One region of the Acinetobacter entericus genome, then DNA from elsewhere that is predicted to be linked to it. Evidence: predicted binding sites of a transcription regulator. Region 1 holds the regulator's gene; the other holds the start of a gene.
What was found. The regulator PhoB, encoded in region 1, activates phosphate uptake and scavenging genes when phosphate is short. The targets are predictions, from matches to a motif close to TGTCATNAANCTGTCATAA.
Positions count from the first base shown of each region.

Region 2: the regulator PhoB is predicted to act here: its motif matches at 13,980-13,998, upstream of OKC24_RS00730 (inorganic phosphate transporter).

Region 1 is NZ_JAPEQW010000008.1:109,422-125,727, reverse strand. It holds gene OKC24_RS08385 (methionine aminotransferase) at 1-256, shown strand, start outside; gene OKC24_RS08380 (MATE family efflux transporter) at 391-1,758, shown strand; gene OKC24_RS08375 (LLM class flavin-dependent oxidoreductase) at 1,862-3,226, shown strand; gene OKC24_RS08370 (ABC transporter ATP-binding protein) at 3,294-4,109, opposite strand; gene OKC24_RS08365 (ABC transporter permease) at 4,127-4,888, opposite strand; gene OKC24_RS08360 (ABC transporter permease) at 4,903-5,751, opposite strand; gene OKC24_RS08355 (ABC transporter substrate-binding protein) at 5,794-6,843, opposite strand; gene OKC24_RS08350 (putative porin) at 6,874-8,388, opposite strand; gene OKC24_RS08345 (TOBE domain-containing protein) at 8,402-8,617, opposite strand; gene OKC24_RS08340 (Crp/Fnr family transcriptional regulator) at 8,718-9,434, opposite strand; gene OKC24_RS08335 (TauD/TfdA dioxygenase family protein) at 9,569-10,510, opposite strand; gene OKC24_RS08330 (SDR family NAD(P)-dependent oxidoreductase) at 10,696-11,532, opposite strand; gene OKC24_RS08325 (TetR/AcrR family transcriptional regulator) at 11,779-12,471, shown strand; gene phoB (phosphate regulon transcriptional regulator PhoB) at 12,693-13,403, shown strand; gene phoR (phosphate regulon sensor histidine kinase PhoR) at 13,444-14,802, shown strand; gene OKC24_RS08310 (glutathione S-transferase family protein) at 14,882-15,529, opposite strand; gene OKC24_RS08305 (OsmC family protein) at 15,620-16,018, opposite strand; gene OKC24_RS08300 (pirin family protein) at 16,115-16,306, opposite strand, start outside.
Region 2 is NZ_JAPEQW010000001.1:126,703-143,008, forward strand. It holds gene OKC24_RS00660 (alpha/beta hydrolase family protein) at 1-385, opposite strand, end outside; gene OKC24_RS00665 (crotonase/enoyl-CoA hydratase family protein) at 507-1,304, opposite strand; gene OKC24_RS00670 (hypothetical protein) at 1,514-1,810, shown strand; gene OKC24_RS00675 (DUF2505 family protein) at 2,049-2,546, shown strand; gene OKC24_RS00680 (MFS transporter) at 2,665-3,978, opposite strand; gene OKC24_RS00685 (amino acid transport protein) at 4,138-4,341, opposite strand; gene OKC24_RS00690 (DedA family protein) at 4,427-5,005, opposite strand; gene def (peptide deformylase) at 5,155-5,640, shown strand; gene OKC24_RS00700 (AraC family transcriptional regulator) at 5,655-6,437, opposite strand; partial or broken gene OKC24_RS00705 (MFS transporter) at 6,542-7,762, shown strand; gene OKC24_RS00710 (hypothetical protein) at 7,901-8,350, shown strand; gene OKC24_RS00715 (endonuclease domain-containing protein) at 8,415-8,789, shown strand; gene OKC24_RS00720 (TIGR02391 family protein) at 8,883-9,713, opposite strand; gene metH (methionine synthase) at 9,891-13,580, opposite strand; gene OKC24_RS00730 (inorganic phosphate transporter) at 14,046-15,665, shown strand; gene OKC24_RS00735 (hypothetical protein) at 15,871-16,306, opposite strand, start outside.

The DNA.
Region 1 (16,306 bases):
CGGACTGAAAAATTCACGTTTTCAATTTACACCGTCACCCGGCACCTATTTTCAAAATTTAGATTACAGCGCCATCCGCCCCGATTTGGATGACAGCGCAATGTGCCAGCATCTGGCGGAACAGCATGGCATCGTGGCCATACCGGTCTCTGTTTTTTATCAGCAGCCGTCGGAAAATTTACGCTTAATCCGCTTTTGCTTTGCGAAAAAAGATGAAACGCTGCAAAAAGCAGGAGACATTTTATCGCAGGTCTAAAAATTCGCTGAATCGCCATTTTGGCTAATTAATTTCAAGCCTGAGTTACTGTAGAACTAAGGCTTTTTTAAGCCATTCCTGCTAATGTCAGCATGAGTCAATCAATATTATAAGTACACTGCCTAGGATTGCATATGACGGAGCATCAGCCTTTCAACAGTCAACAGAAACTTTGGAAATCCTTTCTGATTTTCCTTGTGCCGCTGATCGCCACCAATATTCTGCAAAACCTTTCAGGGACAGTTAATACTGTATTTGTCGGCCAAATGCTGGGGGTTCATGCAATTGCGGCCGTGTCAGTCTTTTTTCCGATCTTATTTTGCCTGATGGCCTTTGTGATCGGCCTTTCAGCAGGCGCTACCGTTTTGGTTGGGCAGGCTTGGGGCGCTAAAAACATTGAAAAAGTGCATAGCGTGGTGGGTTCAACACTGTTTATGACACTGATTGGCGGCAGTGTAATTGCTTTTCTTGGGGTGTTCTTTGCCAAATATATACTGCTGGCGCTGGGCACAAATGCAGAGGTGCTGCATCTGTCTATCCCTTATGTGCAATGGATGCTGGCAGGCAGCCCGCTACTGTTCATCTACATTATTTACACCTCGATTCTGCGCGGAGTCGGCGACAGCACGACCCCGCTGATAGCATCCTGCATGACGATTGCCACGGGCTTGATCATTACCCCTGTCCTGATTGCGGGAAAATTTGGCCTGCCTAAGCTGGGCATTGTCGGGCCAGCCATTGCGACAACCGTCGGTTTCAGCATTGCTCTGATCTTTTTATATGTTTATTTAAATAGAAAAAATCATCCGCTGCGCCCAGATGCAGCGTTGCTCCGCCATATCCGCTATGAGCCGGAACTGAGTAAAATCATTCTGCGGCTGGGCATTCCCACAGGCATTCAAATGGTGACCACCTCTGTGGCTGGACTGGTGATTGTCGGACTGGTCAACCGCTACGGCGCAGATGCCACCGCCGCCTACGGCGCGGTGAATCAGGTGCTGAACTACATTCAGTTTCCAGCATTATCCATTGCCATTGCAGCGTCAATTTTTGCCGCGCAAGCAATTGGCGCCGGCAAGTCCGATTTGCTGAACAAAGTCAACCGCACCGCGCTGACCATGAATATTCTATTCACCGGCACATTGGTTATTCTGGCCTATTTATTCTCTAAATATTTGATGGCGCTGTTCATCACCGACCCGCGGGTCGTCGTGCTGGGTCAGGAGCTGCTGTTCATTGTGCTGTGGTCGATCGTATTTTTTGGCGCCAGTGCAATCTTTGCCTCCATCATGCGCGCCAGCGGAACCGTGACTGTGCCGATGATCATCAATATTGCAGCCATTTTGCTGATTGAAGTGCCTTGCGCTTATTTATTCAGTGAACGGTGGGGGCTCAAAGGCATTTGGCATGCCTATGCGCTGGCCTTTGTCTGCCTGTGCCTGATGCAAGGGCTGTATTATCACTTGGTTTGGAAGAAAAAAACCGTCCAAGCGCTGATTTAGCCGCTCAGCTTGAAAACTGATAACCTTTGAAATTAATCCTATTTTTATACAGATCTGTTCCTTGTTATAACCAAAACGCATCTGATAAAAATAGGTTATTACCATGTCAAAACGAAAAATTAAATTAGGCGCTTTTGTACCCGGCATTTCTCAGCATTTGGCAGGCTGGCGCCACCCGCAAGCACGGCCTCAGGACAACCACAGCCTCGCTTATTTTGTAGAACTGGCCAAAACGGCAGAGCGCGGTTTATTTGATGCGTATTTCCTTGCCGATATCCCTGTCAGTGTCGACCCGGACCGCACGCCTAATTTAGGCCTCAATGCCAATAACACGGGGTTAGAACCCATTACCCTCTTTTCAGCGCTGTCTGCAGTGACTCAGCATATTGGCTTTATTGCGACGGCATCCAGCACCTATGAGCAGCCTTATAGTTTGGCTCGCAAGTTCGCCTCCTTAGATCACCTGTCCCAAGGCCGCGCCGCATGGAATGTAGTCACCACGGCTCAGCCTGAAGTTGCCAAAAATTATGGCCTAGAACAGGCGCCTTTGCCGCAAGCGCGCTATGAACGCGCGGATGAGTTTATTAACGTAGCGCAAAAGCTCTGGGACTCTTGGGAAGATGATGCTTTCAGCTATGACAAAACAGCAGGACAATTTTTTGACGGCAGCAAAGTGCATGCGCCGCGCTTTAAGGGCAAGCATATTGCGGTAGACGGCGCGTTGAATATCGCCCGGCCGCCGCAGGGCTACCCTGTGATTGTACAGGCAGGCCAGTCTGAAGATGGCCGCGAACTGGCTGCCAAATATGCCGAAGTCATTTTTACTGCACAGCAGAATTTAAGTGATGCGCAAAGCTTTTACCGCGATGTTAAACAGCGTTTAAGCAAATATGGCCGCCATGCCGATGATGTCAAAATCATGCCCGGCGTGTCTATCTTTGTGGCAGCGACTGAGGCTGAAGCCCGCGCCAAATATGATGAGCTGAACAGCTATATTCACCCTTCCGTCGGGCTGATGCTGCTGCATGCCTTAGGCGGATTTACCGAAGACCTCAGCCAATATGATCTGGATCAGCCGCTGCCGGCGCATATAGGCCAACTCAGTCATGGCGCCAGCCGCCAGCAGCTAATTTTAGACATTGCCCGTAAAAACAACTTCAGCATCCGCCAGCTGTACCAATGGATTGCCAGCGCGCGCGGCCACTGGACACTGATTGGCACCCCTGCGCAAATCGCAGATCAGCTGCAGGAGTGGTTTGAAAATGATGCTGCGGACGGCTTTAATATTTTACCGCCGACCACGCCCGCCAGCTTAGATGATTTTGTCGATTTAGTCGTGCCTGAGCTGCAGCGCCGAGGCCTATTCCGCACGGCCTATGAAGGAACAACTTTACGTGACAATTTAGGCCTGAAGCGCCCTGAAAACCAATATGTTTTAGCGCGCCGCTATACGGAACACGCCTCATAAGCAGCAAGCCATAAAAAAGCCCCATCTGGGGCTTTTTTATGCTTCACGTTTAACCTAGATCAGGCGCTTACCACGCCAGCTTAAACTGCTCCAGCTCATGCGGCAGCGCCAATTCAGGCTGTTCTTGGAAATCCAGCAAAATGTCATTTTTAATCGCGGCAATACGGTAGTCCTCACGCTTGCGCGGACGTTCAAGCTCTACAGGCACAATACGCTTAATACGCCCCGGATGCGGCTGCATCACCACCACACGGTCACCCAGCAACACTGCTTCTTCTACATCATGCGTCACTAAAATGGTGGTGATTTTTTCAGACTGCCAAATCCGCTGCAGCTCTTGCTGCAAATTTGCGCGGGTCAACGCATCCAACGCGCCAAAAGGTTCATCCAGCAATAAAATTTGCGGACGGTTGACCAAGCTGCGCGCAATCGCAACGCGCTGGCTCATGCCGCCTGACAGCTGGCTCGGATAAGCCTTTTTAAATGCGCTTAACTGCACCAGCTCAAGGTGATAATCAATCAGCGCCTGCTTTTCCGCCTTGCTTAAGGCGCTTTTTTCTAAGGCCAAAGCCACGTTTTGTTCGACATTCAGCCATGGAAACAGGCGGTGATCCTGAAACACAATGCCGCGTTCTAAACTGGTGCCTTTTACGGGCTGACCGTCAATTAAAATTTGACCATCAAAAGATGCATCCAGCCCGACCAAGAGGCGCAGCAGCGTAGATTTGCCGCAGCCGCTGTTGCCGACAATGCTGATGAACTCACCATGCTGAATATTCAGCTGAATCTGTTCTAAAACCTTTAAGTCCTGTCCGTCTTTGGGAAAGTATTTATCCAGCTGCCGGATTTGCACATGCGGCTGATGCTGTACTGCTTGATTCATAATGTTCTCGCTTCTTGTTATTTCTGCGCAGCCTGACGCCAGCGTAAATTGTATTGTTCAAAAAATTGCGCGGCTTTAGAAAAGACTAGGCCGACTGCGCCAATGATCAGCATGCCGTACAGCACCACTTCCATTTTAAATAAGTTCTGGCCGTCCATAATCGGGTTGACCACGCCCACAGCTGAAACAAAGAAATACTCTGCGCCCACGGTCGCCACCCATGAAAAAACCAAAGCGATATTCAGGCCCGCAAAAATACTGGGCGCAGCAGCCGGCAAGATCACTTTAAAAAAGGTCTGCAGAGGATTGAGCTGGAAAATTTGCGCCACTTCTTTAACTTTCACAGGCACATTTCTGACGCCGTCATAAGTGTTAAAAAACACCGGGTAGAACACCACCAGACTGATAAAAATCACTTTGGAAACTTCGCCATGGCCAAACCACATAATCATCAGCGGAATCCATGCAAAAACTGCGACATGCTTGATGGCATTTAAAGTTGGCGAAAAAAATCGGTCCAGCCAGACATTCAGCCCGAGCAGCAAGCCAAAACCAGCGCCAATCACGCCGCCTGCAATAAAGCCTGCCGTATTGCGCAGCAAACTGGCGATGACATTTTCATACAGCTCACCGGACTGCGCCGACTCCAGCAGCACCTTGCCCACCTCTTTGGGTGCTGGCAGCAAAGCTGGATCAACCCATTTCCAAGCGGCCGCAGCCGACCATGCAATGAACAGCACCAGCGGGATGATCCAACCGCGATAATCAATATTTTTCATTCTTCTTGCTCCGGTTAATTGGCCTGATCCCAGCCGCGGAATTGTTTTTGCAGCAGGCGGATGAAAACATCAAAAGCAAAGCCGACCAGTCCAATCACCACAACGGTTGCCAATACCACATCCAGCTGGAAAATTTGCCGCCCATAGACCATGATATAGCCAATGCCCTCGCTGGACGCCAGCAGCTCGACCGCAACTAAGGCGCCCCATGCGCTGGCCAGCGATAAGCGCAGGCCGCCAATAAAGCTGAGGAAAGCGCCCGGCAGCACCAGATTTTTAAACTTGGACCACGTGCCCAGCTGATAGACATCTGCAACCTCAATCAGCTGCGGTGAGATATTGCGCACGCCCTTAAAAACATTGATGGTCATCGGGACTAAAGCGGCTTTGGCAATAAGAATAATTTTCAGCGCTTCATCGATACCGACTAAAAGAATTAATAACGGAATCCAGCCCACTACAGGCACTAAGTTAATCACTTTAAACGTCGGCCAAATATAGGCTTCGGCTGTACGGGACAGCCCCATGGCAAGGCCCAGAGCCAATGCCAGCACAATGCCGGCACTGAATCCGTAACCAATGCGGCTCAGGCTGATACTGAGATTGCTCCACAGCTCACCGCTGCTGTACAGGTCTTTCAGCGCTATCCAGACCAGCTCTGGCGGCGGCAGCAATAAGGTATTGACCCAATTGCGCTCCACCGCGATTTGCCATGTGTACAGCAGCAGCAAAGGGAAAATCAGGCCTACACTCCACAATACGGCTTTACTCTGAAGCACAGGCTGCAGCAGGCGTTTCAGCGCCAGCAGCGGTTCAGGCTTCGCAATCGGTTTTGCGCTATCCAGCTCTAATTCTTGCAGCATCAGATCTCTCCTTTCAGAAACCAAGGCTTATTGATCCAGCACTCAAGGTGTCCAGAAATTCTGTAAGTTTTGACTCTTCAGCGCGTTATTGAGATATTTCGGCTCAATCCACTGATCGACATCAAAATTACCGCGGATCAGCTTTAAGTCCTGACCTGCTTTGAGTTTCTGCTTAATCAAGGAAATACTGGCGCTATTGAAGACTGGCGCGCTGTGGCTTTTTAAATTCACACCGTCATTGGCGCGGACAAATGCGCTATACGGCAAGCCTGATTTAGCCCAAGTTTTAAATAAAGCCGGTTTGTTGCTTGGATTGCTCTCCCAAGCGGCTTCTTTCACCAGCACGTTGACCACACGCTGTACAGTTTCAGGATATTTCTGCTCGAACTTTGAGTTCACTAAAACATAACCTGAGCTCTGAAGCTGCGCAGGCTCTTTTTTAGAGCTGTAAATCAGCTTCGCCACACCGCGGTCAATCACAGGAAATACCGACTGATTGCTGAATAATGCATCCAGATCGCCGCTGGCCAAAGCCGCGTAGCCGACAGGGCCATCGACGTTGACAAATCTAAAGTCCTTTTCCGTAAAACCATATTTTTTTATAATTTGATTTAATGCTAAATGCACACTGGTACCGCGGAAAAAGCCAATTCTTTTGCCTTTTAAATCTGCCCATGATTTGGCGGTTGATCCCGGCGGCACAATTAAATAGGTATTGTCATGCGTCCCAGCTACGGCAATCAGTTTGGTATCTAAACGGCTGGCTTTACCAATCAGGGCTGGCAAATCACCAAGCCAAGTAATATCAATCAAGCCATTGGCATAAGATTCATTAATTGCAGGGCCTGCACCTTTGAAGTTGTTCCACTGGATTTTAATGCCGTCTTTTTGGAATTCTTTTTCAATGAGGCCTTGGGTCTGCACCGTTGCATAGTAGCTGCCGTAACCGACAGGACGGTTGCCGGTGCCCACCAATGGCGAAGCAAAACGGATGACCGCAGGCTTAGCCTCAGCAGCAAAGGCCTGCACCGCCGGTACGAGTGTAGAAACAGCGATCACGCTGCTGAATAAAATTTTGGTCCATGAAGACATGCGGAATTCCTCTAATAATTTAAATAAGGTTTAAAAACCGTACTGGAACTGGGCGACCAGCTCGTTGTAGCTCTTGTTGATTAGTTCGTTATTCACATGATTCACATTGATTTGAAATTTGGTGGTTTCTGCAAAAAATGCATTGAGCCCAAGGCTGTGTATGTCAATCAGCTGATTGTCCGCATTGGTGTCGCGGTTGATGCTGTCAAAGCGGTAAAAGGCCTGATAGGACTTTGGCCACCAGTCGTCATAACGCCCTTGATTGCGGAAGCCCTTGACAAACTGCTCACCAAAGTTCCAAAACAGCGTGCCCGTATGTGACTCGCTTTCGCGTTTATAAACAGAAGCGCTTTGGCTGCTATAGGTATCGTCTTCGCCCTGTACATATTCATACGTCGCGCCAAAAGGATGATGGTTGTAATAAATATCAAAGCCTTTGCGCAGCACATCGCCTTTGCCGGCAAAGGATGCGCTGGCGCCGCTGGTTTCAAATAAATTGCTCCGGCCCTGATACCACGACACGCCAAAGCTCAGTTCACGCAGCCACGAGTTGTATTCGGCGGGCAAGGTGTAGCGCAGGCGTCCGACAAAGTTTTTGTCATCATTGTCATCGGACTTATTGGCGCCATTGCCATTCACAATCCCAAAGGCATAGCTGATCATTGGAGAACGGTAGTTGTAGCCATAATCGACCGTCGGCAGCGCATCGCCGCGCACAATCAGCCCCACCTCACGCAAAGCCAAGCCGTAGCCATAACCCGGCAAACTGAACAAGGCATTGTTGATGGTTGGCTTCAAATCTTCAGTCGCCTGCACCTCTTGGCCAAAGGGCAGCAGCTGCTGCCCCAAAGTGACCGATAAACGGCCTGTATCTGGGCTTAAGGTCGGCAGCACGTTATAAATCAGCTGCGCATCCAGCAAGTTCAAATAGCTGTTATTGGTGCCAGACTGCGGTGACGTGCCAAAGCGCAGGTTAAAGTCGAGGTTTTTGCCCTGCTCATAATCTTTAAATAAGTTGCCGGAAAAGCCTATCTGCACCGCGCCTAAATCAAAGGAAGAGCGGCGGCTGTTCACCGCATTGCCTGTATTTGCACCCTGCGGCTGTGTGACTTGCGGCTCATCGATATAAGATGCTTTGGTCTGAACCACGCCATTAATCAGCAGCTGGCGTGTAGACAGCGCAGTTTTCGTATCGCGTTCACGCTGCACCTGATATTTATAATTTTCCAAATCGCTTTGCAGGCCCTGCAGCTCTGCACGGGTCACAAAGCTTTGATCATCTTCAGCATCAAGACTGCTTTCTGATCCAGTTTCAGCGCCCGCATCTGCGGTTAAATTTTCATCAGCTTCTTCTGCGCCGTCCGCTTTAGCCTGGTCTGCACCTTGAATGCGACTCAGCTCAGTTTTCAATTGTTTTAATGACTGTTCCAGCTGCACAACCTGCTGCTGCAGCTGCACAACATCAGTATCTGCATGGCTTAAAGCAATACTTGCACTCAACAGCGTCAGCGCTGCTGCCCCTTGTTTTAAATAAATTCGTTTCATTCTGAACCGCCACCTAAAGCTTCGCAAGTGACACATCGGTGGACTTAATCAGCACAATCACCTGACTGCCGATCTGCAAATCCAGTTCGATCACAGAACGGGTGGTAATGACTGAGGTAAACACGCCGGAGGCCGTAACCACATCGACTTCTGAAACAACGCCGCCTTTCACGATTTCCTGAATCGTGCCTTTTAATTGATTGCGTACATTAATAGATTGAATTGTCATTTTTAATTCCTGTTATTTGCTTGAAATTAATCATGACGCATTTATAAAAAATTAAAAAATAATATAAAACGATTTTTATATCGGTTTTATTAAAATAAAACTAAATTAATAAAACCTGTTTTGATAAATAATCTTTATTCTTTATGATAATATTTTCATACTGCCAAAAAACCACATCCTGCTGTGCAAGGATTTTAATTTCCTTATTAATCGTTTGCCGTGAAGATGACAGCAGATCAGCTAAATCATGCTGTGAAATTTTTAAGCGGATTTCCGTCCCAAGCGCATGCGCTTTGCCATACTGCATCGACAAATCCAGCAGTATTTTGCAAACTTTTTGATGTAAATTGGCCACTTGCAAGAACTTCACCTGCTGAATTAAATAGTGCATGCGCAGGCTTAAGATATCCAGCACATCCTGCTTCAAAGCATTACTATGACTGATTTCTTCAACAAAAACAGCTTTGGGAATCTGCAAAATGCGCACTTGATTAAAAGCATAATAATCATAGTCAATCGCTTGCGAGTTCAGGCAAGGCAGCAAATTAATCAAGTGCTTTTCTGAATAATAACTAAAGGCGTGAAAACGGCCCGACGGGCTTAAATATCCAATTTGGATAATCCCATCGAGCAAAATATACAGTGCATCACTGCTATTTTCTTGACTTAAAATTAAATCATTTTTTTGATATTTTTTAATATTAGAATTTTCTAAAATAGATTGAATCTTATAATCCGATATGTTTTTAAAAACCTTCTTTAAAACCTCATAAACTTCACGTTTATAAAATATAGATACATCTGCATGCGCTGCCATGATTAATCCATCCTATTATTTTAATCTTTTGATGAGAGAAAAATATACTAGATGGATTAATCGGCACTGACGAATCATTTATTCTTCAAACTTTAGCGTTTTATATGCAAAGTTTGCAAATAAAACAGCATTTCTTATGAAGCTTTTTCATATATGCCCTGCTCGCTGTTATAGCGGAAATTTGCAGGGTCTTCTTTCACCTCCTTACGCAATACTTTGCTTGGCAGCCCATCTGCGCCAACAGGAATATCACCTTCCAGCGTGACACGGCGCACAACGCGGTGCTGGTCGCCGTAGTCATTAATCGCCCGATGCTGTGTCGCGCGGTTATCCCAAATGGCAACATCACCCGCATCCCAGCGCCAGCTGACAATATTTTCCAGCTTTTCGACATATGCCTGGAACAGCGCATACAAACTGCGCGATTCTGCCTGACTGTATCCGACAAAGTTTTTGAAGAAACTGCCTAACAGCAGGGATTTCTCGCCTGTTTCCGGGTGTACGCGCACCAGCGGATGCTCTGTTTCATATTCTGTAGAGTTAAAGTAGTTTTTATATTTCGCCAAGACTTCTGGCGGAATGCTGGCCTTGGCCGCATAGTCATAATTGTTGCTGTGCACCGTGCGCAGGCTGTCCGCTAAAGCTTGCAGCTGCTCAGGCAGATCTGCATAAGCCGCTGCGGTATTGGCCCAAACTGTATTGCCGCCCACTTCTGGCGCCACCACGCTGCGTAAAATTGAGGCTTTAGGATAGGCATCAATAAAGCTAATATCAGTATGCCATGCATCTGCACGCGCTCCGCGTGAGTCAATTTCTAAAATATGCGCAGAACCATCTTTAACAGGTACAGTCGGATGATTCAGCGGCGTGCCTAAGCGGGTGGCAAATGCCTCTTGCGCCACATCATCTAAATGCTGCTGGCCTTTAAAAAAGATCGCTTTGTGCTTCAGCAAAGCCTGATTGATCTCTTGCACCACTTCGTCCGTTAAATCTGCAGACAGCTGAACGCCTTGAATTTCTGCACCAATGCGGCCGCCGATCGGGCGAACTTGAATATGCTGATATTGCTGTGACATGAAAATTTCCTCTTTAAAATTGTTATAGGACACTGGGCCTGTGAAATCATCATGCCGAATTGGCTGAGGCAAATCTGTCAATAAATTGACATTTCTATACTACATTTCTGCTATATAAAAATTAAAAAATGCTTTACCCCCCGTAAAAAAGCCCGCAACCTGCGGGCTTTTCTTCTGCATTGTCTTTATTTGCCTTGGCCCAGCTTGGTCGCCATGGCGGTAATTTTCTGATAGCCCGCCGGCAGGATGCGCTGGATTAAATCCAGCGCTTTAGCATCATTGCCAATCAGCAGGCGGCGCTTGTCTTTCTGCACAGCCTCTAAAATCTGGCGGGCGGCTTCTTCAGGCGGGCAGCGCAGCAGCTTATTGAAGGTTTGCGCCGACTTTTCCGGATTCATGCCTAGACTGCGCAGGCTGTCATTCATTTTTGCCGCATTGGCAATATTGGTGCGGATGCCGCCCGGATGCACACACAGCGCGCTGACACCGCTGTTTTCCATATCCAGCTCTTGGCGCAGCGACTCGGTAAAGCCGCGCACAGCAAACTTAGTGGCATTATAGGCCGACTGCGTCGGCTGCGCGGTCAGGCCAAAAAGGCTGGAAATATTAATGATATGGCCTTCGCCCGATTTCTTGATCAGCGGCAAAAACTCTTTGGTGCCGTACACCACGCCCCAAAAATTGATATCGACAATCCATTCCAGCTCTTCATAGCTGGCGCCTTCCACCGTAGAGCCCAAAGCCACGCCAGCATTATTGAAGATCATATTGACCGAACCATGATTCTGCACGGTGTCCTGCGCCCAGGTGCGGACCTCATCCAGCTTCGCGACATTGACTTTTTGGGTGGTGACACGCACATTGCTGTCTGTCAGCAGCGCCGCCGTTTGCGCCAGCCCCTGCTCATTCACATCACTTAAAGATAAATGGCAGCCCTGCTTTGCCAGCAGTACCGCCAGTTGCTGGCCAATCCCTGAACCTGCTCCCGTAATGGCAGCGACTTTATTTTTAAAATTTTTCATTCTGTTTCCTTTGCTTAAACGGTTCTGAGCTTAAAGCTTTTGCACTCTGCCCAACGGGGCATCAGCTGCTTGTATTTGTGCAGCCTCGTCTCAGCTCATTGCTTCAATATAGGTTTGACAATACATATTGTCAATATCATCTTGGGACGCTCTATTGCACTTGCGGATAAGGCGGATGGGCATAGGTGTTCGGCTGATTTATTGATAAGATATGACAATGATCCGTTTCAACTTAAAATGATGATGATGACAGAGCAGCCAGCGGCAGAAGAAAAGCAGCCCGCCAAAAACAGCAAGGAACGCCAATTCAAAGGCCTGTCACTGACAGAGCGCAAGCAGCTGCGCCGCGAAAAACTGATTGAAGCCGGCATTGAAGCCTATGGCACGCACGGCTTTTTTTCGGTGACGGTCAAAGACATTTGCAATGAAGCCAAGCTGACCGAACGCTATTTTTATGAATCCTTTAAAAAAAGCGAAAATCTCTTTCAAACCATATTCTTAAAGCTGATTGATGAGCTGCAGCAGAATGTCATGCAGGCGATTATGCAAGCCTCTTCAGATCCGAAAAAAATGATTGAAGCCGGCCTCACAGCCCTGCTGACCACATTAAAAGACAATCCGCAAATGGCCCGCATCATTTACATTGATGCCATGCTGGTGCAGGAACTGCATAATCAAGCCACCATTCACGAAACCATGTCACGCTTTGACCGCATGATTCATGCCTTTGTCATGCTGATGATGCCGAATATTGGACGCTCAGAGCGGGAAATTTCGCTGGTGGCGACCGGGCTGAATGGCTATGTCACACAAATCGCCATCCGCTGGGTGATGAGCGGGTTCAAGCAGTCGATGGATGAAATTCTATCGTCCTGTAGCATTGTGTTCCTCTCCCTGCTGCAAACCTTCTCTCAGCATGAGCCCTCAGTGAAAAAATAATGAAACTTATTTTACAGTGTTGGAAAATTTTTATTAATTTTTAAAAAACATAAGCTTATTTTTAAATTGAACGGCTATTTTACGCAAATATTTGTCACAAAATCTTTCAAAAATAGCGCCCCGATGTCTTTTTGCAATGATACTGTCATAATTAATCTTTGTAATAAGCCTGTCATAAATATAAAACGGTCCACCGTTTACATGAAATAGGGTATTGCGCTGTGAAAGATGACTACATTTTGATTGTCGACGACGAACTCCCGATCCGGGAAATGATCCATACCTCTTTAGATATGGCCGGTTTTCAATGCCAGCAAGCCGAAGATGCCAAACAGGCGCATCAGATGATTGTCGACCAGCGCCCTGCTCTCGTCCTGCTGGACTGGATGATGCCTGGCGGCGTCAGCGGCGTCGATTTATGCCGCCGCTTGAAGCGCGACGAGAACTTATCTGAGATCCCCGTCATCATGCTGACCGCCCGCGGCGAAGAAGACCATAAAGTGCAAGGCTTGGATGCCGGCGCAGATGACTACATGACCAAACCGTTTTCGACCCGCGAGCTGGTCTCACGCATTAAGGCGGTATTGCGCCGTTCAAATGCCTTGGGCGGCGAGAAAACCATTGATGCCAATGGCTTGATTTTAGATCCTGTCAGCCAGCGCGTCAGCCACGGCGACAGTATTTTAGAAATGGGGCCGACCGAATACCGCCTGCTGGCTTTTTTCATGACCCATCCTGAACGTGCCTACACCCGCGCGCAATTGCTGGATCAAGTTTGGGGCGGAAACGTGTATATTGAAGACCGCACGATTGACGTGCATATCCGCCGCCTGCGCAAAGTTCTAGAGCCTTACGGCGCAGACCGCTATGTGCAGACCGTGCGCGGCACAGGCTACCGTTTTTCTACCCGCGCAGATGTTGCGCTTGGCTGATATCATTCAAGATCAAGCTTTTTTAGGTTAGCAGTATTTTATGTACGAACCCTACCCTGTCCCTGAGCTGGCGCGAGAGCATAAGAAGTTCCGCTACAGCAGCTTATGGACCTTTGCCAAGCAGGATTTGCGCCTGCTGGCTTTTCTGCTGATTATCGGCGGCTGCATTGGCCTTGGGATCGGGTATTTCTGGATTTGCATTTTTGCGGCCTTCAGCATCTTCTTTGCCCTGCAGCTGCGTTCGCTGTATTTAGTCAATGAATGGATTTCCAACCGCCCTTATGATGTGCCGCCTAATTTAGACGGCATCTGGGGCGCGCTGCTGTTCAATGTTTACCGCGCGCAGCGTCAGGAACGCATTGTTCAGGCGGAAATGGTCGGCTTAATTGACCGTGCGCAGTCTTCACTGGTGGCGCTGGCCGAAGCCGTAGTCCTTATTGATGAAAGCCATCAAATTGAGTGGTGGAACCCGGCTGCGGAAAAGCTGCTGGGCATTCAAGCCGCCGACCGCGGGCGCAATATTCTGACTCTGCTGCGCCAGCCGAGCTTCATTGAGTATTTCAACAATATTGATCAGGCGCCCGATGGCCTGAAAATGAAATCGACGGGTTTTGATGAACATTATGTGCAAGTCAAAATGACCCGGTTTGGCGGCGAGAGCCGCCTGCTGGTCGCCTATGATGTGACCCGCATGCACAATCTGGAACAGATGCGCAAAGACTTTGTCGACAATATTTCTCATGAACTGCGCACGCCGCTTACTGTGCTCAGCGGCTATATCGAAACCTTTACCGATCAGGAAGATTTGAACCCGCGCTGGAAACGCGCGTTTGACCAGATGCAGTCACAGACACGGCGCATGAATGCTTTAGTGAATGACCTGCTGCTGCTGTCACGCTTAGAAAATGATAAAAAAATTGCCAAAAATCAAATTATTGATATGCCCAGCCTGATGAACCAGCTGTATGACGATGCGCATGCCTACAATGTCGATTATGGCCATGAGCTGAATTTAGACATTGACAGCCACTGCGATTTAATCGGTTCCGACACTGAACTGGCCAGCGCCTTCAGCAACCTGATTACCAATGCCATCAAATACACCCCCAAAGGCGGCACAGTGACCATTGGCTGGCACGACGACAGCGAGCAAGGCTATTTTACGGTTGAAGATACCGGCATCGGCATTGACCCGAAGCATCTGCCGCGCCTCACCGAGCGCTTTTACCGTGTCGACAGTGACCGCAGCCGGCAAACCGGCGGCACAGGCTTGGGCTTAGCGATTGTCAAACATGTGCTGATGCAGCATCAGGCGCATTTAGAAATTGAATCGAAAGAAAACCGCGGCTCTATTTTCAAAGTGGTGTTTCCGAAAGAACGCCTGTATCACGTCAGCTGAACTGTCTGATTGTCAAATCAAAAACGATTAAAAAGCCTGCTGACTGAGCAGGCTTTTTAATATCGGCGCGTGTGCGCGCTCAGTTCAGCGCCTGCTCTTTTTGCTGCGCGCGCTGAAAGGCTGGACGGCTGCTGATGCGCTGCAAGAAAGCCTGAATATGCGGATATCGCCCTTGCGTGCGCGACTGCAAGGCCTGCAGAGGAAAGCTCATCTGAATATCAGCAAAGCTGAACTGCCCGGCAAAATAATCATGCGCTGACAGATAATGTTCTAAAAAAGCAATATGGTCTTTTAAGCGCGCCTGCACGAAACCCGCTTTCACACCGTCACTGATTTTCTGCGCAATCGGCTTAATTATCCAAGGGACATGCTTCGGCACATTGGACATCACCAGCTGCATCACCAGCAGCGGCATCAGTGACCCTTCCGCATAGTGCATCCAGTAGCGGTATTGCTGGCGGTCTATCGGTGTTTTCGGCGCAAACTGCCCTGATTCGTCAAACTGTTCCTGCAGATACTCTAAAATCACCGCAGATTCTGCAATGCTCTGATCATCATCGGTCAGCACAGGCGCTTTGCCCAAGGGATGCACGGCCAGCAGCTCCGGCGGGCCTGAAAAATTCGGAAGGCGTTTGTAGAACTGAATCTGATACTCCAGGCCCAATTCTTCCAGCGCCCATAAAATGCGGAATGAGCGGGACTGTTCTAAGTGATGCAGTGTCAGCATGGTTTATCCTTATTATTTAACTGATCATGAATTGAATGGGATTAATGCGGCGCTGTAAAAAGCCGTGCGGGACAGCACGGCTTAAGCGGATTAAACCAATTGAGTGTTAATTTCTAAACTGCGCAGCAGCGTTTTCGTGACGGGCGTTTTACTGCAAATATCCAGCACCTTCTGCTGCAGCGCTTCATCTGGAGGGCTCTGAAAATGCACACGGCGTTCAATCCATTCCCTGCCCTCTTTATTGGCGCAGAAATCAGCTTCAACGTGAAATGCGCCCAAATCAATGCCCTTATGCTGCGCATACATGCGCAAGGTAATCATGGTGCATGAAATCAGCCCTGAGCAGATCAAATCATAGGGCGCCAAGCCCTGATCCTGACCGCCGAAAGATTCCGGCTTGTCCGTAATCAGCTGATGCCTGCCGCTGCGGATTGCGCCTGACCACGGTTCAGGCAGGGTCTCTACTGTTGCATTTGCAATAACAGCCATTTTTTGTCCTTATTCATCTTGTATTATTGTGATGCCAGCGCACTTCATTTAGCCGTCAGGCGCCGCATGCGGCAGCGTCTGAACAATCCAGCCGGTTTACTTGGAGGCGCGCATCTTGTCAGGAAAAGCCGGCGCTTCTAAACGCGGCCCTTCATAGTCTGGAATATTGCCAAAGCGTTCATCATGATTAATCCACTGATCGCGCGCTAAATTCAACTCTTCCTGCGTCCGCCCCACAAAGTTCCACCACAGCAAAATAGGTGATTCAAACGGTTCACCGCCCAGCAG
Region 2 (16,306 bases), on a different contig from region 1:
GCGCCTGGCCGCCGTAGGAATGCCCAATCATATAAATCGGCAAGCCGTCTTTCGCTAAAACATCAATGGCGCTGCTGAGGTCATGGCGTCCCCAGTCTAAATACGACATGCGGAAGCCTTTCAGGCTTTGCGGCGATGAAGCGCCAATGCCGCGGTAATCGAAAGTCAGCACTTGAAAGCCTTGCTGCGCGGCATATTCTGCAAAACGGCGGTAGAAGCCTTGCGGCACGCCTGTAGCGCTGGAGACCACAATGCTCGCATGCGGTTCTGGCGGCGCATACAGCAGGCCGGATAGCGGATAGCCGTCCGCTGCGGTAAATGCAATTGTGCTGGATTGAATTTCAGCCTGTGCTTTTGACGGCGTCATGTAGGTATTTTCGCTCATTTTTTACTTCTTTATTTTTAAATATTTTCGCATTTTTCGGTAAGGCCTGTATGGGCCCGCTATTCTTCAGCCAATGAAAGAAATTCGACAACATGAATGGTTTTGAGCAGCCGGCCTTAAATTACTGTCCTTTAAATTGCGGCGCTCTGCGCTGCAGCATCGCCATCACGCCTTCCTGTGCATCCTGACTGTGCAGCAATGGGTTCAAATGCTGCTGCAATTGCGAAAAAGCAGTCTCGGGGCCATGCAGCGCGGCTTCCTGCGCCGAAGCCAGTGTCGCTTGAACCGCTAAAGGCGCTGCGCGGCAAATGTGTTCCGCCAATTCAATCGCGCGGGCCAGCGGCGATGCCTCGGTAATCTCGGTAATCAGGTTTAAGTCTAAGGCGGTGTGCGCATTAAAACGGTCGCCGGTCAGCAGATAGCGCATGGCTTTGGCCCAGCCGGCAGCCTGTACAAAGCGCACGGTGGCGCCGCCGAAAGGCAAAATGCCGCGCTGCACTTCCATTTGCGAAAATTGGCAGTTGTCTTGCGCAATCACCAAATCTGCATTCAGCATCAGTTCAATGCCTGCGGTATAGCAATAGCCTTGCACAGCGGCAATCACAGGTTTGCTGCGCTTGCGGGAAGTGGTGCCCCAAGGGTTAATTTGAGTGTCCGAAAAATCGAAAACGCCTGATGTGAGCTTAGGCTGAAGTTCTACTAAATCCAGCCCCGCGGTAAAGTGTTCGCCATGCGCAAAAATCACCGCACAGCGTAAATCGGGACGATCTTCATATTCGGTCAGCGCCAGCGACAAGTCATGAATCATATGGCTGTCAAAAGCATTGCGCTTTTCAGCACGGTCCAGTCCAATCAGCATCAGCTGTCCGCGGATCTCCCGGCTGACTTTGCCTTGGCTGCTGTGTTCTTGCAGTTCCATCATGCAGTTCCTTTTTTATTGATCATTCTTTAGGCTGAATCTATTTTTAAACGATCGTTAGAATACTGTCAATGCAATAAAAGTGACTGCGCCATTCAAATAGGGCTGCGCGCCGGATTCACCGTTTTAAGTTCAGTCATGCAAACGCAGCGGTGTGTGTTATAAGCGCTATACTAGGGAAAATTGAGAAATTTTGTTGAGGATGGAAGATGCTCATCGACTTTCAGCACGAACAGCAGAAAAAATTTGATGCGCTGGCATTTGAAATTTTGCAGCAGCCCAGCGCCTATTTAAGTTTTGACTGCATCAGTGATTTTTATCAGGCGGATTGGCTGCAGCAGTTCCCTAAGGGAACGGTGTGGTCGGCAACCGGTTTGGATGATGGCGCAGAGGAATACTGCATCCGCATTGAGTATAAAACGCAGTTTTTATGGATTGATTATGCTGAAAATCGGCTGTCGGTACTGTATGAGAAAGCAGGTGAAAAGCATCTGTATCAATCTTAGCGGAGGGGCAGCGCTGTTCGGGTTAAGAAGCGCATGCTATTTTTATTTTTGACAGCAGGTCTTTTTAAGTCAGGGTGCAGAAGAATATCAGGCCGCATATTAGGGGGTTGGCATTGCTGCGCAGATTGCCTGCATTTGAGTCAATGACAGCCTAAGAATAACAGGATTTAATACGCTGCAAGCTGTATTGTGCATCAGCAATAAAAACAAATAGAGTAATTAAGAATAGGAAAGTAAAATGGCGCATCAATTTACGGTGAATGCTGCAATTCAGGGCGTTTCATTGGATGATTTTAAACGCTTGGCCGAAAATATTTCATTGCACGAAGCGGTGTGCAGACGAATTCCAGGTGAAAATTTAGAAATTTTAGAATCGCAAAAAGCCGGTGATATTTATACGCTAAAGCGTGCGTATAATTTAGAAGTGAATCTTCCAGATGTCGCAAAAAAATTTTTAAAGGATGCATTCCGCTTAAAGCGTACCGATGTCAGCAATTTATCTCAAATGACCTCTGTGGTGACTTTAGATCCGAATTTGCCTTTAGAGGCCAACTGTCAGCGCAGCGTCACTGGCGATGATTCGCAAATTAACTTTCAGCTGGAATGGACCGTTAAAGTGAAGGTGCCTTTGATTGGCGGGATGCTGGAAAAGCATGCAGAAGGCGAAATCCGCCGTTTCAGCCAGCTGGAAATTGAGATTGTGGAAGATGAGCTGCGCAATAATTTAAAGGCTTAAACTCCGAATATTTAAGTGCTGAAAGCTGGGGTGCATGTATGTTTCACCATATAGGCCTAAGCGGAAAAAGAGCGGATCATCCGCTCTTTTTTTTGTTTTTTAATTTCAGTGATTGTGTTTAGCTGAACTCTGTTTCCGCGGCATTGCTTTGGCGGGCAGCCTGCTTTTCAAAACGCGCCCGATACAGCAGAGCCGTTAAGAATGCCGCCAAGCACACCGCCCAAATGTAGTATAAGGCGCCAATTTTGCTGTAGACGCTGAGCCATTGAACTAAAGGCAAGGTCATGCCGCCAGCGATCGCATAAGCCAGGTTATAGGAAAAAGAGATGCCCGAGAAACGGATCTGCGCAGGAAACATTTTCACCATGCTGTAGGACACCATACCGACGGTTCCTGAGCTGAAGCCCAGCAGCATATACAGCATAAATACGGTCGATGGCGAGACATGGCCTAGGCTGTGATAGAACACGCCAGCTATTGCCGCTACAGAGAATGAACCGAACAGCATGACTCTGCCTGCACCCAAACGGTCCGCCAATAAGCCTGCTGCTATACAGCCTGCCATTTGCATGACAATGGCTGCGCTTTGCATTTTAAACGCATCCGCGCGTTCAAAGCCGAAAGCGCCAGTCAGCAGGTTCGGCATGGCTAAAATCAGCACCACCACGCAGCCCGTTAAGAACCAGGTAAACAGCATGCCTATGGCCACAGCGGTTTTGTGCTCTGCCAAAACCTGTTTTACCGGCAGCTCTTTCGCCAGCGTTTTTTTCGCTTGCATGGCTTTAAACACGGGGGTTTCTTTTAGGTAGCTGCGCAGATACAGCGCCACAAAGCCAAAAATGCCGCCAACAATAAATGGAATGCGCCACGCCCAGCCATGAATTTCGGTTTCACTGAATTTAAGCGAAATAAACAGAGACATCAATGCGCCCAGCAGGATGCCTAAAGACAGCCCTGCAGTCAGCAAGCCATTGGCAATGCCGATTTTTTTTTCAGGCACATGCTCTGAAACAAAAGTCCATGCTGCTGGAATTTCACCGCCAATCGCAATGCCTTGCACCACGCGCATCAGCAATAAAAGAACTGGAGCCGCATAGCCAATGCTTTCAAAGGTCGGCATCACACCAATCATTAATGTCGGCATTGCCATCAGTAAAATAGACAGGCTGAATAAGCGCTTGCGGCCAATCAAGTCACCAAAATGCGCCATGACCACACCGCCTAGCGGGCGGAAAAAATACCCTGCTGCAAAAATGCCGTAAGTATTCAGCATGGCCCAAAATGGACTGAGTGTGCTGGGGAAAAATAATTCAGAAATGATTTTGGCGTAAAAAACATAAATCACAAAATCATAGAATTCCAAGGCGCCGCCTAAGGAGGAAAGCCCCAGTGTGCGTTTGTCTTCATTGGTCAAGCGTGGCTGAACGTCCATGCAAATCTACCATGTGCGGTTGGCTGTTAATAAAGTGAAATTTTAAAGAACTGAGAAATTGTTGAATAATCAATCTTTATTGCATCGTAAATAACTTTTTTTTATCAAACTGTAAAATTTATATTATTTAAAGGGAGGATTTTTTGTATGGGGCGGCCTTTAAAGCCGGATAAACCTCGGGGCGAGAATCAGTAAAAGCCCTATAGCCGTCATGACTGCGGCGCTGTCAATAAAATAAGGGTAGATCATCAGCGCCAAACCGCAGATGAGGGGAAGCGCCTGCTGCTGTTTTTTGCCGTAAATAAAATAGCCAAAGCCAATTGAACTAAAAACGACACTGAGCAATAGCGCTGCTGTATTCATTGCAATTCCCCTAAATAATCTGAGATATACCAAAGCGTGATGAAGCCAGCCTTAATGAAGAACAGTTATTTATTGCCCAGCGCGCTTATTCAGAATGATCCTGCAATTTAACGACTCTGCCGTAGATGATGCGGGCAATAATAATGCAGCTGATGACGGCGGCGATAATGAAGATTTTCTTTTGATGCGGCAGGAGCATATGCCAAAACACATGCAGCCAATGGCTGACCTGCATGCCAACACTGATCACGACAAAGGCCCAGATAAAGCTGGCCAGTAGATTGACGGCCAAATAGCGCATTGCAGGATAGCGCAGAATGCCGAAACTCATAGGAATAATCGTTCTGAGGCCCCATAAAAAGCGCATCAGTAAAATAGACAGGGTTGGAAAGCGGACAATCATTTGGCTGGCGCGTTTAAATTTTTTATTGAGCTTTGGGCGGCTTCGGATGAAATTGTAGCCATATCTATAGCCGATAAAATAATAAAACTGATCCCCGAGAAAGCCGCCAAACATCGCAATGCCAACCAGCGGCCAAAAAGACAAAATGTGCTGATGCACGGCATAGGCGCCAAGCATGAGCACGGTTTCGCCTTCAAAAAAAGAACCGATTAAAACAGCAAGATAGCCGTAATGCTGCACCAGCGAGGACCAGTCAAACATAGGGAGTTTACTTATCAGTGAATGAGGAATCTTGCAGAAGCGGTCTTTTTTACCTTATCAAGCTTAAGCTATGATTAAAGCATGCAAAATATTCATAGACTTTTTTCTGTACAGTCTAGTTTACGCCTTTCATTCGCAAGAGATCATGTATGAGCACAGTATTGCCGGTCGCCCAGCGCGGTGAAGATATTTTAAGACTCAAAGCCGCCCGCGTCTCAGATGCGGAGTTTAATAGCGGCGGGCTCATGCAGCTGGCTTCTGCCATGATTGCGACCATGCTGGAGCGGAGCGGTGTAGGCATTGCTGCACCGCAAGTCTATATTTCGAAGCGGGTGATTATTGTGGCTTCACGGCCAAATTTACGCTATCCCGATGCGCCTGAAATGGACGCCGTGGTCATGGTCAATCCTGAAATTTTAGAGTTTTCTCAGGCAACGACCTTAGGTGAAGAAGGCTGTTTAAGCGTGCCGAATGAACGCGGTCAGGTACAGCGTACGCAAAGCATTAAGGTGCGGTATCACACGTTGACCGGTGAGGTGATGGAAAGCACTTTTGAAGGTTTTCCTGCGCGCATTGTGCAGCATGAAATCGATCATCTCAACGGTATTTTATTTGTCGACCGCCTGAGTGCGTAGGCACGAGTATCGTTCTATTCATCCTGATATTTAAACTGTTGCGGGGTTTGTCCCAAATGACGTTTAAACATGGTGCTAAACGCACTCGGATTACTGTAGCCGAGTGATCTTGCAATCTGCGCAACAGATTCACCACTGGCAATTTTACTTAAGGCATGGGCAATATGCATTTGCTGAACCCATGCCCGATAAGACAGCCCCGTTTCCTTTTGAAACATGCGCATCAAGGTTCTGGAGCTGGTGCCAATTTCATCTGCCCAGGCGCTTAAATCTTTTAACTGATCGGGCGTACTTAACAGCGCTTGGCAAATATTCATTAAGCGTCGATCTCGCGGCCATGGAATTTGAATCGGCAGCAGATTGGCTTTATGAATTTCATCAAAAATCAAAATCTGTAAAGATCGAGACAGTTCATCAGAGCTGATCAGTTCAGAGGGTGGAATGTGTTCAATTGCATTGAGCCGAATGAGCAGTTCATGCAATAACTTGCTGACCCGAATAATAAAACAATGTTGCCCCAGCAATGCAGCTGCATCGGCCTGAACCAATGCGGTATTGAGTTTAACTCGGCTTAATGAAATCACACTGTGTTCGACATGGGTCGGAATCCATAGCGCACACATCGGCGGCACGATCCAGACGTGGTTTGGAGTGAACACTTGAATCATTCCTGTCGAAGCATACAGGAACTGTGCCCGCGAATGGGTATGCGCGGGGGTAATCTCTCGATAGGTATGCTCAGAAGAAAGCCCAATCACCAATTCGGACATTTCGGTTTGAATCAGAGAATTTGGCATGTATGGTTTAAAATTGTCAGTTATACAATGATTATTGGAAGATAGTCTTATGAATGACATTTTACAATCAATGCCTGATGAAAAATACATGGAGTTTGCGAGGGATGTCGTCTTCAATTCAAATGAAAGAGGGGATGGGCGAAGCTGCGATCAATGAGCAGCCGCAAGGCATGATCATAAAAGTGGTGGGAGCTGTGGCGGTTGCACATCTGCTCAATGACTTGATTCAAGCCGTTTTGCCAGCCATTTACCCGATGCTGAAAACCAATTTTTCGCTCAGCTTTGCACAAGTGGGGCTGATTTCATTGGTTTATCAAATTACAGCATCACTGCTGCAGCCTTGGATTGGACTGTATACCGATAAACATCCGAAACCTTATCTGCTGCCACTCGGCATGGTGGTGACTTTTAGCGGTATTTTGCTTTTGGCTTTTTCGCCGAATTTTATCGTATTGCTCATGGCATCGGCATTGATTGGTGTGGGTTCCTCGACCTTTCACCCTGAAGCTTCACGTGTGGCGCGTATGGCTTCGGGCGGGCGCTTTGGCACAGCACAATCGACTTTTCAGGTCGGTGGCAATACAGGTACAGCCATAGGGCCTTTATTGGCAGCACTGATTATTGTGCCTTTTGGACAGCACGCTGTGGCATGGCTGATTGTATTTGCCTTACTTGCGATTTGGGTACTGTTCGGTGTCAGCCGTTGGAGCATCAGCCACAGTAAAAAATAGTTGGCTGCCAAAGCGCATCAAGTGCAAAGCAAACTGCATGGGCGTCAACTCGTCATCGCGCTGTCGACCATTTGCGTGCTGATGTTTGCCAAATTTACGTACATCGCCAGCATCAGCAACTATTTCACTTTTTATTTAATGCACAAGTTTCAGCTCAGTTTACAAAGCGCACAGTTGCATTTGTTTGCCTTTTTGGCAGCGGTGGCTCTGGGTACATTTGCAGGTGGGCCGATTGGAGACCGAATTGGGCGTAAAGCGGTGATTTGGGTGTCTTTTGCCGGCATGGCGCCGTTTGCGTTGATGATGCCGCATGCCAATCTATTTTGGACCACCGTGCTCTCGATTATTACGGGCTTAGTACTGTCCTCTGCCTTTGCAGCCATGGTGGTCTATGCTCAAGAAGCCGTTCCGGGACGAGTTGGCATGATTGCAGGTTTGATGTTTGGTTTAATGTTCGGTGTGAGTGGCATCGCCGCAGCAGGCTTAGGATATTTGGCTGACGTCAAAGGCATTGAATGGGTATTTGGCGTGTGTTCGTTATTGCCTTTACTCGGTTTAGCGACCTTCTTTTTACCGAAGACCCAAGCAAACTAGTTGAATACTGCTGATCTTCAATTTTAATCGCGCTATCTTATCAAACGAAGATGGCGCGATTGCATTTTGGCCTGACGATGATGATCGGTAATAACGGCATTCAATGTATGTGTGTTTTGACTTAGGAGGATTGACGTAATGACTGATCTGAATGGTGTACTCAAATTTTCCTTGGGCGTAGACCAACTTTTATTTGAAATGGATGGACAGCATATTCAGCTGGACCAAGGTTTAAGCTTTATACAGTCAAACAGTATGCGTCATGGGCTGTTAGATGAACTTGCGATTGAGTCGATGATTTATCTGATTGAAGAGCTGTTAGAATCCGTTCAGATGAAGTATGTCCAACCCAAGACCGCCATGACTTCAGATGACTTATTCAAAAAGGTTTTAGCATTATTTTTCCCAGATCAGCAGCAAATTGACCGCGTGCAGCTTGAAAGTTCTTTTAATACCTTTGTTGAGCGCAGGGAATACTATGTGTCTAAGGTGGCTGATAAAGGTTTCTCTAGTTTGGTTTACTTTATTGTACTGCGGGAGATGATGCATCACTGGAATGTGGTGGAGATGAAGTTAGAACAGCTTTGATTTTGAGTGACATTTATTATCCCAAGATTCTTAAAAGAAGATTAGAAAAACCAAGTGAGTTGTAATGCAGCCTTATAATAAAAATTTGAAACAACCGTCTCGTGATCTTAGAAATAATATGACTGATGCTGAAAAGCGTTTGTGGTCAAAGCTTCGCGCTAAGCAAATTTTAGGTTTGCAGTTTTATCGGCAGAAGCCACTTTTAAATTTCATTGTGGACTTTTATTGTCCTGCTGCCAATGTAGTGATTGAGTGTGATGGTGGGCAGCATTTTACCGATGAAGGTTTAGAAGCTGATCGGGTTAGAGATGAAACTTTGGCGCAGTTGGGGTTGAAAGTGCTGAGGTTTGATAATGGGGAGGTGATGAGGGAGATTGACGCGGTGGTTGAGAAGATTTATTTATATTGTTTGAAAGAATCTCCCTCTTGCGAAACATAGTTTCTCATCTTTAAAAAGGAGGGACTTCACGTGAATTTGATGATGGTATTGATTCGCGGGGTTCCTCCCTTTTTAAAGGGAGGTTAGGAGGGATTAAAGATATCCTTCATAGATTTTTTTAGCTTCTACAGTTTTATCAAGTTTTCGATGAATAAGTGAAATCATTGATAAAATATCGAGGGCATCTAATTCATTTATTTCCCAAGTTATTTTAGGAGCATGTGCTGTAGTATTTCTAAATGTTCCAAATACACCTTTGAGTAAGTTCATAAACCCTTTTTGTTCACTTTCATGGCTTTCAGTTGTTAGATTATTCAATGCTAAATAGGGGATTTTCCCCTTATAGGAAAATGCTTCATCAACTAAAATACCTCCATCAGAAGTTAAGTTGGTTTTTATTCTAATTTTCTCTGCAATGCTTTTAGTTGCTTCAAATACTGCATGAAAGTAATTATCAACAAGTAATTCAGCTTTACAAAAAGTAAGTACATCATGATGTATTTTTCGATCTAATAATGTTTTTCTTAAATTTTGAGCTCTTTCTTCAGCTTCAGAAAATGTTTTTACGTGATAAGTTTGTTTGAAGTCACCACTTTCAGTAAGTTCTAATCCTTTAAATGCAAGGGCTATATTGAGCTGATTTCTAGTTGTAAAAAACCATTCTTGATTTTGGATATGTCTTGAAGGACACATCACATGTTTTAAAAAATTGAGAATATTATTAGCACATTTGTCATTATTTTGCTTTAAAGCTAAGGCATCGTATAAACGCTTTCGTTTAGTTGAATTTAATTGAGGGTCATAAATATTACACTCTGCCAAGTATTTGGAAATTTGAGTACCTGTTAAACCAGTATTTGTTTCACCTAGAATATCAGATATAGATTCTAAACTTGCTAGTTTAAATGCTTTTATAGTCGCCATTATTTTTAAAGATGAAGTGAAAAATTATGACTTGAATTTAGCAAAAATAATCATTTATTTCATTATATTAATCCCTCCCAACCTCCCTTTAAAAAGGGAGGAGCTGTCACGTCACTCATTTGATACGCAAAAGTTCCCCCTCTTTTTAAAGAGGGGTTAGGGGAGATTTAAAAAAACTTAAGAAACCGAATCATCCAAATTAGGCGCTAACCAACGCTTCGCTTCATCCAGTGTCCAGCCTTTACGAGCCGCATAATCCTCAAGCTGATCGCCTGCGATTTTACCCACGTTAAAATATTCAGACTGTGGGTTTGCATAGTAAAAACCGCTGACACTTGAAGGCGGCCACATTGCAAAACTGGTGGTTAATTCTGTACCAATTTTAGCTGTTGAATCTAACCAACTAAACAAAGTCGCTTTCTCAGAATGCTCTGGGCAAGCCGGGTAGCCCGGTGCAGGACGAATCCCCACATACTTCTCTTTAATCAAATCTTCATTGCTTAAAGACTCAGACGCTTGGTTGCCCCAGAACTCTTTACGGATGCGCTCATGCAAATGCTCCGCAAACGCCTCGGCAAAACGGTCACCTAAAGATTGCGCCAAAATTGCAGAATAATCATCGCCTTTGGCTTTATACTCATTTGCCAATTCTTCTGCGCCAAAGATCGACACGGTGAAACCACCTAACCAATCCTGTGCTTGATCTTTAGTGGCAATAAAATCCGCCAATGACAAGTTTGGCTTGCCCGTCACTTTATCTGACTGCTGACGGATATGATGGAAGGTATACGTCACTGCAGCGCCATTTTCATCGTACACTTCTACAGAATCTGCTGCAGAACGGTTGGCAGGGTAGATGCCAAACACTGCACGCGCATCGAAGCGTTTATTCTCAATGATGTCTTTCAGCATCTCTTGCGCTTGATTATACAAGTCAGTCGCCGCTTCACCGACCACTTCATCTGTTAAGATTGCTGGGAATTTACCCGCCAAACTCCAAGAAATAAAGAATGGTGTCCAGTCAAAATATTCCACCAACGTTTCAAGCGGATAATTGGTGATAGTCTGCGTGCCGATAAAGTTTGGCTTGGCAGGCTTATGGGCTGTAAAGTCAATTTTCAGGCCATTTTCAACAGATTTAGCATAAGTCAGCTTGGCTGCTTTCGGCTGCTTATTGGCAATACGCTCACGCACTTTTTCATATTCAGCACGCGTTTCTTCAACAAACTTTGGCTTCATTTCTTTAGACAATAATGTTGTTGCAACACCTACCGCACGGGAAGCATCCGCCACGTAAATCACTGCATCATTTGAATATTGCGGGTCAATTTTCACCGCAGTATGCGCTTTTGATGTGGTGGCGCCGCCAATCATCAGCGGCACATGGAAACCTTTACGCTGCATTTCTTTGGCGACAAACACCATTTCATCCAGCGACGGTGTGATCAGACCTGACAAGCCAATGATATCGACATTTTCATCAATCGCTGTTTGCAGAATTTTCTCCGCAGGCACCATCACACCCAGGTCAACGATGTCATAACCGTTACAGCCCAGTACCACACCGACGATATTTTTACCAATATCATGCACGTCGCCTTTTACCGTCGCCATCAGGATTTTACCCTTAGGCTGCGCACCGGTTTTTTCAGCTTCAATGTACGGGTTTAACCATGCTACCGCTTGCTTCATCACCCGTGCAGATTTCACCACTTGAGGCAGGAACATTTTACCTGAACCGAACAAGTCACCGACCACGTTCATGCCGTCCATCAGCGGGCCTTCGATCACATCCAAAGGACGTACCGATTTTAAACGCGCTTCTTCGGTATCTTCATCAATATATGTGGTGATACCTTTGACCAAAGCATGTTCAAGACGTTTTTCGACAGGAAGTTCACGCCATTCCAAGTTTTCAACTTGCTTTTGCGCGGCGCCTTGACCGCGGTATTTTTCAGCGACTTCAAGCAATTTTTCAGTTGCATCATGCTGACTTTCACCTTGGTTCAGGTTCAAGATCACATCTTCAACCGCAGCTTTTAACTCAGGGTCAATGTCATCGTAAATCGCCATTTGACCTGCGTTGACAATCCCCATGGTCATGCCTTGTTTGATGGCATGATAAAGGAACACAGAGTGGATCGCTTCACGCACAGGCTCATTGCCGCGGAAGGAGAACGATACGTTAGACACACCGCCTGAAATCATCGCATGCGGCAAGTTCTGCTTGATCCAGCCTGTGGCTTCAATGAAGTCCACAGCATAGTTGTTGTGTTCTTCGATCCCTGTCGCCACAGCAAACACGTTCGGGTCAAAAATGATGTCTTCCGCAGGGAAGCCCACTTCATTGACCAAGACATCATACGAACGCTTACAGATTTCTTTTTTACGCGCAGCTGTATCCGCCTGACCATTTTCATCAAAGGCCATGACGATAATCGCAGCGCCGTATTGACGGCATAAACGTGCTTTAGCTACAAACTCGTCATACCCTTCTTTCAGGGAAATCGAGTTTACGACCGGCTTGCCTTGTACGCATTTCAAGCCTGCTTCAATGATGTCCCATTTCGATGAGTCAATCATGATCGGCACTTTGGAAATTTCAGGTTCAGATGCAACCAGATTGAGGAAATGCACCATCGCGCCTTGCGAATCCAACATCCCTTCATCCATGTTGATGTCGATGATTTGCGCGCCGGCAACCACTTGCTGCAAGGCAACATCCAGCGCTTCGGCAAAGTTTTCTTCACGGATTAAACGCAGGAATTTTTTCGAACCCGTCACGTTAGTGCGTTCACCAACGTTCACAAACAGAGAATCATCGGTAATGTTGAACGGCTCTAAACCGCTTAAACGGCAAGCAGGTTTAGTTTCAGGCACTTGGCGCGGCGTGATGTCTTTCACGGCATTGTAAATGGCGCGGATATGATTCGGTGTTGTACCGCAGCAGCCGCCAGTGATGTTAATCAGGCCGCTTTCCGCAAATTCTTTGATAAATGCCGCGGTTTCTTCAGGGGTTTCATCGTAGCCGCCAAAGGCATTCGGCAAGCCCGCGTTTGGATGCGCTGAAACAAAAGTATCCGCCACATCGGAAATGGTTTTGACATGCGGACGCATCGCGTCTGCACCTAGGGCGCAGTTAAAGCCAATCGACAATAAATCGCCGTGGCGTACAGAATTCCAAAACGCTTCTGCCGTTTGACCGGTCAGTGTACGGCCAGAGGCATCGGTGATGGTGCCTGAAATCATCAACGGCAATTCACGGCCGATTTGATGGAACACTTCTTTAACTGCAAAAATGGCCGCTTTACAGTTCAAAGTATCAAATACAGTTTCAATGAGCAGAATATCTGCACCGCCTTCAATCAAGGCATGCGCCGCTTCAATATAGTTTTCTTTCAGTTCATCAAACGTAATGTTGCGGAAAGCAGGGTCGTTTACATTTGGAGAAATTGAGCAGGTGCGTGAAGTTGGCCCAAGCACACCTGCCACAAAACGCGGCTTGTCAGGGGTCGAATATTTTTCACAGGCTGCTTTGGCAATGCGGGCCGCTTCAAAGTTAATCTCATGGACAAGCTCTTCCATGTGGTAATCCGACATGGAAACTTTCGTGCCATTGAACGAGTTGGTTTCAATAATGTCTGCGCCGGCATCCAAATACGCTTCATGAATGCCTTGAATAATCTGCGGCTGAGTCAGCACCAAAAGGTCATTATTGCCTTTGAGGTCAGATGCCCAGTCGGCAAAACGCTCACCACGGTAGTCGGCTTCTTCGAGTTTATGGCGTTGGATCATGGTTCCCATTGCGCCGTCAATAATCAGGATGCGTTGGGCGAGAAGCTCTTTTAAGGTGGCAAGTGTCGACATTCAAAACTCTCAGACGGTTTTTAAAAACGTGCAATATATTAACAGATTGTCAATATGATTACTGATATTCATGGTTTATGCGGCCGTCAAAAAAAAGATATTGGATGTTTTTTCGGCAGCTGAAGAGTAGCTGAAGCATGTTGCTGTTCTGATGGTTCAGTTCATGATTTTGCAGCATTGATCGCGCATCATAGTGTTTTGTTAAGCGGTAATGGCAATTGTGACGGAAATATTTCAAAATAATTTCAGTGCTGAAATATTTCAAACTGTAAAGCTGCTGATCTTGATATATGGATTTAAATATTTGAAAAATAATAATTAACATAAATTCTTTAGCGGTATTTGGGTGCGGAATCAGATGCAATAAAGTATGAGAAACTGCTTTATATGACAGCGCTTTGTCATATAATTGTCACAATTAAACTGAACAATATGGGGATTCTTAAATCCTCCATTCCTGCTTGCATGAATTCTAATCAAACTCCCGTAGATTCAGCACAACCCTCGACAGCCGTTAAGTCGACGAATGTTCATGTGCCTACACCGAAATTTTTTATGCCGGTTTTTTTGACGGTAATAATTTCGACGCTGATTTATATCGGCTTTCAATTAACTTCTGATTTGGCACACGTTCCCGCATTAAGTCTTTATTCAATGATCTTATTGGGAACAGCGTTATTTATTGCACTCGGTTTTGAGTTTGTGAATGGTTTTCACGATACAGCCAATGCTGTAGCAACAGTCATTTATACCAATGCATTATCTGCGCCTGTCGCAGTGATGTGGGCGGGTTTTTGTAATTTTCTGGGTGTCATGGTGGCCAGCGGGGCGGTCGCCTACGGCATTATCGCTTTGCTTCCTGTTGAACTGATCATGAATGTCGGTTCAGGCGCCGGTTTTGCCATGGTTTTTGCCATGCTGATTGCTGCGATTCTGTGGAACTTAGGCACTTGGTTCTTAGGCATTCCAGCATCAAGTTCACACACTCTGATCGGTTCGATCCTGGGTGTCGGCATTATGAATTACCTGCTGCATGCTGGCGCGGGCGCCAGCGGCGTCGATATGGAGCAAGTGCTTAAAGTCGGTAAGGCGCTGCTGTTTTCTCCATTGATTGGCTTTGCATTTGCAGCGCTGCTGTTTCTTTTGGTGAAAAAAGTCTTCCGCAAACAGCTGGAGCTGTTCCATCCGCCTGAAGGCAATAAGCCGCCGCCGCCATTAATCCGTGCGATTTTGATTTTTACCTGCACAGGTGTGAGCTTTGCGCATGGTTCAAATGACGGTCAAAAAGGCATGGGCTTAATCATGCTGATTCTGATTGGCTGCGTGCCGCTGGCGTATTCTTTAAACAAGAATTTAGACAGCAAGCATATTCAGTCATTTGAGCAGCTTTCTGCTCAAACAGCGGCGATCATTTATCCGCAGCATGCTGATATTCCTGATGAAAAGGCGCGTGCAGTCATTACCAAATATATTCAAACCAAAGAAGTGAATGCGCAAGTGGTTCCGGCTTTGGCAAGTTTGACGGATCATTTGGGCGAACGTGTGGCAAAATATGGCGATGTGCATGAAATTCCTGAAGCGGAAATTTCTGTCATCCGCAATGATATGTACTTGAGCACAACGGCGTTTAAGCGTTTAGACAAAGCGGATCAGCTTCCGGCGATGGATGCGGATCAGAAAAAAACGGTTAAAGAATACCGCAGCAATTTGGATTCATTCCTGCAGTATATCCCGACTTGGGTGAAAGTTGCGGTGGCGCTGGCTTTAGGCCTGGGTACTATGGTGGGCTGGAAGCGCATTGTCGTCACCGTGGGTGAGCGTATTGGTAAAAACCATATGACCTACGGTCAAGGCATGTCTGCTGAATTGGTGGCAATGTCGACGATTGCAGCGGCTGACGGTTTAGGCATGCCGGTATCAACCACGCACGTATTGAACAGTGCGGTTGCCGGCACCATGGTGGCGAATCGTTCTGGCTTAAATATGCAAATGGTCCGTACGATTTTATCGGCGTGGATCTTTACATTGCCGGCTACGATTTGTTTATCCGGCGCGTTGTACTGGATTTTGCTGAAAGTATTCTAAAGCCTGTTTTTAGGTCTTCAGTACTGATAGAAAAACGCTGCCAATGCAGCGTTTTTTTATGGGAAATAGTGAGAGGCGGCGCTTAATCTCAGCCGTATTGGATGGGCATTTTTCCGCAGTATTATCTTCAATTTTGACTATTTAAAGGCTGCGCCCTGATCCCTGCAGATGTTTTAAACTGTACATAGAAGAGGGCAGCGGAGCCTTACTTTTTCAGTTTTGCCAAGACTTTATTTAAGGGCAATTTATCCGCAGCAAAGCCGTATACTGCGGCAAAAGGCAGGGCTGTGCGCGCTAAATATGCCACACGCCATAAGCCGCCATGATTGGCGCCTTTCATCATCAGCTCCAGCGGATGCTGCAATTCTACTTCCGGGTTGGCTGCGGACTGTGGATTGCGCAGGTCATGAATCCATAACGCCGCCATGATGGCATTGGTAGTTTCGGGTTTAAAGGCTTCCACATCAAACAGGCTGGCGCCATTAAAAGCCGCTTTCAGCAGCGGATTTTTAGTGACTGAATGCGTGGTAGTTGATGGCGCAATATTGATGCTGACGCGCTGGCCATTTTGACGCGCCAATGTCGCGCGCCATTGCTGAATGCGTTTTGCCAGAGCATAGTTTGGCCCCTGCTCAACCACA